2 regions of the Mesorhizobium sp. KR2-14 genome follow, and region 2 is predicted to be linked to the other one. Evidence: riboswitches for the same ligand, from Rfam matches in the RefSeq annotation. Region 2 holds a riboswitch; the other holds the start of a gene.
What was found. A riboswitch is a leader RNA that binds a small molecule or an ion and turns the genes downstream of it on or off. The one in region 2 is predicted to bind cobalamin.
Positions count from the first base shown of each region.

Region 1: linked by a shared signal. The riboswitch ahead of bluB (5,6-dimethylbenzimidazole synthase) and the one ahead of ABLE86_RS15455 (TonB-dependent receptor) in region 2 are both predicted to bind cobalamin.

Region 1 covers NZ_JBDZDR010000002.1:483,536-485,722, reverse strand. Annotated here, with positions in the region: gene ABLE86_RS06850 (histone deacetylase family protein) at 1-610, opposite strand, end outside; cobalamin riboswitch at 835-1,015, shown strand; gene bluB (5,6-dimethylbenzimidazole synthase) at 1,064-1,795, shown strand; gene ABLE86_RS06840 (hypothetical protein) at 1,792-2,187, opposite strand, start outside.
Region 2 covers NZ_JBDZDR010000005.1:236,589-238,775, reverse strand. Annotated here, with positions in the region: gene ABLE86_RS15455 (TonB-dependent receptor) at 1-1,037, opposite strand, end outside; cobalamin riboswitch at 1,203-1,410, opposite strand; gene ABLE86_RS15450 (Fur family transcriptional regulator) at 1,528-1,932, opposite strand; gene ABLE86_RS15445 (Gfo/Idh/MocA family oxidoreductase) at 2,088-2,187, opposite strand, start outside.

The sequences.
Region 1 (2,187 bases), on a different contig from region 2:
TGTTGCCCGCGCCGGTCTCGTCCTTGGCGCCGGTGCCCGGATAGAGCGGCATCTGGTGGGTGGAGCAGAACAGCACGCTCGGGTCGTCCCAGAAGATGTCCTGCGTGCCGTTGCCGTGGTGCACGTCCCAGTCGACGATGGCCACGCGCTCGGCGCCATATTTGCGCTGCGCGTAGCGGGCCGCGATCGCTGCGTTGTTGAACAGGCAGAACCCCATCGCGGTCGTCTTCTCGGCATGGTGACCCGGCGGGCGCGCCGCCACGAACACGTTGTCAGCCTTGCCGGTGAACACGTCGTCCACCGCCGCATTGGCCGCGCCGATCGCCGTCAGCGCCGCCTGCCAGCTCTTGGGGCTCACGGTGGTGTCGGCATCGATGCCCACGAGCCCCTCCTCGGGGATCGCCGCGCGAATCCGGTCCACGAAGCTCTCGGGATGGGCGAACAGGATCGTCGCCTCGTCTCCCTCCGGCGCCTCGACGCGCACGAGGTCCGCAAACGCATCATCCTCCAGCACGCGCGCAATCGCGCGCAGCCGGTCCGGGCGCTCCGGGTGCCCCGGCGGCGTCAGGTGCTCAAGATAGATCGGGTGCGAATAAAGGCGCGTTGTCATGCCAGGCAGTTTATCAGCAAAGGCGCCCGTCGCCACGCACTACCTGCCGAAGCCTGGGGAAAATCGTCTTTTCTCGCAAACCCCGTGTCGCCGATTGAGGATGCATCGCGCCCCGTTCCGCGATAGTGTCGCGCTGCTGCAAGGTGCCCGCCTTAGAGCATGATCCCGAAAAGTTGCAGACTTTTCGGACAAGGTCATGCTCCAGAAACCTGGAGAAAGATGGCGTCTCAAGGAGAAGCCATCGCGCTCTAGGGCGGGAGAATCGGGAACGCGGTGCAAATCCGCGGCGTGCCCAACGCTGTAAGGGGGATCGCATTGGCAAGTGCCACTGTTCTGCGGAACGGGAAGGCGCCGATGGCGGGACGAACCCGAGCCAGAAGACCGGCCAGGCAGAAATAGTCGTCCGCTTGGTCAGGCGGAACGATGCCGAGCCTGTTCGCAAGGGGAAACGCGATGCCGGCAAGCAGCCATCCTATGCCCGAAAACGCCTTCGGAGACGCGGCGCGCGAGGCAGTCTACCGCGCAATCTTCACGCGCCGCGACGTGCGCAGTCATTTTGCGCCCGAGCCGCTCGATGACGCCGTTCTGGCGCGCCTCTTGCTGGCCGCCCATCACGCGCCGTCGGTCGGCTTCATGCAGCCGTGGAATTTTATCGTCATCCGCGACATGGAGCGACGCGAGCGCGTGCGCGACCTGTTCCTGGCCGCCCGCGCGCAGGAACTGCCTGCCATCGCCGCCGAGCGGCAAGCGCTCTACCGCAAGCTGAAGCTCGAAGGCATCTGCGAAAGCGCGCTGAACCTCTGCATCACCTGCGACCGGCGGCGTTCGGAAACCTCGCCCCTCGGCCGCTGGCACAACCCGCAGATGGACCTCTACAGCACCGTCTGTGCTGTCCAAAATCTCTGGCTCGCCGCGCGGGCGGAAGGGGTGGGCATCGGCTGGGTCAGCATCCTCAACGAGCACGCATTGAAGGGCCTGCTCGACATTCCCGACCACGTCGCGCCGGTCGCCTATCTGTGCGTAGGTCGCGTCTCGCAGTTCGCGCCGAAACCAGACCTTGAGGCAAATGGCTGGGGCAGCCGCCTGCCCCTGCACGAGTTGATCATGAGCGAGGCCTTCGGCGGCGCCGGAGAAACCGCGCTCAAGGAGACGGTGACCCGAGAAGCCCGGTCCTGTCGTGCCTAACCCGGCTGTCCGGCCGGCTGCCACGCCGACCCGCCGGGCGCGCCCAGCGCCTTGTCCTTCAGCTCGCGGAACTTGCCCGATGCCTCGGCCAGCCGGCGATCCCAGTCGGCGTTGGGCGTCTGCCCCTCAATGGCCTTGAAATAGACCTGCATCAGCGAAGCGATGGCGAAGGGCTCGATCAGCGCGCCCTTCACCGCCCAGGCAAACACGATCGCCAGAACGAAGGCCCAGCCCGCCAGTTGCCCGGGCATCACGTAGAGGATGGCGGCCGCGGGCGTCAGCATCATCAGGAAGATGACGAAGGTCAGGCCCCACATGATGATCGCCAGCCACACCGCGTTCTTGACCAGTGTCCTGGCGTTCTGTGCGTAGAGGACAACGCCCTGGCGGGC
Region 2 (2,187 bases):
AGGATATGCGCCACGCTGCCGGTCTGGAAACCTTTCTCCGTCGAGGCGAATATGCCGTGGCGCTGCGTGTCGTACTTGGTGCCGCCGGCCACTCCCTTGCGGAAATTGGTCGAGTAGTCGAGCCCCGAGCTTGCTTCGACGGTCGAGGTCCAGTCGTCCGCGTGCAGGATCTGCGCGCCGAGCTTTCCGGCGAAGGTGCTGGCATCAACCTCGTTGTCGAAGGGATAGGCGCTGTCATACTGGCTGCGGCCAGCTGCAAAAAGGCCATCGGCGTAGAGCCTGCCCCAATCGAAATCCTTCGACAGCGACAGGTTCAACGAGCCTTGGAGAAAGCCTTCGTCGCCCGGTTCGTGGTCCCAGGCGAGCGGCGTGGTGAAGTCGTAGCCGCGGGTGCCGAGAATACTGCCGCCGACCGAGTAGTCCATCCCGTTGGAGGTACGTCCTTGAGCGGAGCCGGAAACGTAGCCGCCCCAGGGGTGGGTGATGCCGGTCGTCACGCTGGCGCAGGCATCGCGGCCATCGGCGCAGGGGCCGCCCTGCCTGGTGATGATGTTGACGACGCCGCCCATGGCGTCGGCGCCATATTGCGCCGAATGCGCCCCCTTGGCCACTTCGATGCGCTCGATGGCGCTCAGCGGAATGTTGAAGATCGAGGCGGTTCCGGTCGTGGCCGCGCTTGCCCGCACGCCGTTGATGAGAACCAGCGTCTGGCTGGCCGACATGCCACGCATGTGGATATTGGCCGCGGCTCCCTGACCGCCATAGGAGACGATGGACACGCCGGTGTGGGCCCTCAACAGCGACGGCAGGTCCGGCGCGGCAGATTGCTCGATCTCCTTGGCATCGATCACGGTGACGGAAGACGTCGAACCCGCCAGCGAGCTTTCTCGCCTCAGCGGCGTGGTCACGACGACCCGCTCCAGAAGCGTGGTGTCATCATCGACCTGCTCGGCCGATGCGGTCTGGGGGAACACGATTGCCGCACAGCCGGTTGCGGCGAGCGCAAGAACACTTGCGCGCAAATTCAGTCTCTTCATTCAGCACTCCATTCGGCCTGCAAGCGGGGTTCCGCATGCAAGCTCCAGAGCCGCCGATCGGAGATGTCCGGGACTGTGTCCGTCAGAATCGTCCGGGCGCGCGGCAACACTTTTTTCAAATGTCACCGCCACGGACGACCGCGCCTGAACACACCCCGTATTCAAGCATGGGTGACCGGAAAAGGCAGGTCTCCTGACTTCCGGGTCAACGCTTCGCCTTCGCCTTCCCAATCGCGCGGTGCGCTCTTAGTGGCTTGGTTGAAGGAAAGCTCGCCGGTTACAGTTGCGGGGGCAGTCTCGGCTTCGACCCGAAGGTCTCACCGTGTTCCCTTTTCATCCGCCGCGAAGCGGAACCAATTCCGAATCGATTGGTAGCCACGCGCGCCCGGAAGGTCAACCAGCACGAGGTGCAGATCGGGCGCGGGGAAGAGTTCGTCGCTTCCTGGCCGGTGTGGCACGCGGCCGCATCACCTGAGGCGAGCGCGCCGGCCTATGCGGCCAACGCCGCGCATTTGGCGCAGGTGCCGCGAAATTCGATGACAGCCCTCTTCGCCGCAAAGCCGGTCGAACCGATCCAGGCGTCGAGCTGCTCGCCGATGACCTCGTCCGAAAACTCCGAGACCTGGCCGCACTTGTCGCAGATTGCGAAAGCAATCAGCCGGTGGCTGTGATCGTGCGGCTCGGAACAGGCAACAAAGGCATTCATGCTCTCCAGCCGGTGGACGAAGCCGGCATTCATCAGACCTTCGAGCGCGCGATAGACCTGCAGCGGCGCACGAAAACCCTGCTCCCGCAACTGGTCGAGCAGCATGTAGGCGCTGAGCGGCCCGCTCGCAGCCTCGAGTTTCTCGAGCACGCGAAGCTGGTTCTTCGTCAGCTTTTCCCTTGCCGCCATGATGCTGCTCGCCCTTCCTAAACCCTGCAATTCTGAAACTTGGCCCGAATTGCCGGGTTTGTCACCTTCGAGAGCTCACATAGCGATTGGCCGGGCAAAATGCCACTGCCGGGACCCGGCAGTGGCATTGGTAATGGCCGCCCCAGCCAATTCCGTCAGAGTTTGGTCCAGGCCGCGTTCTTCTTGGAAGACTTCACGCAGGCTTCCACGAAGGCCACGCCTTCCACGCCATCCTCCACCGTGGGGTAGAGCACG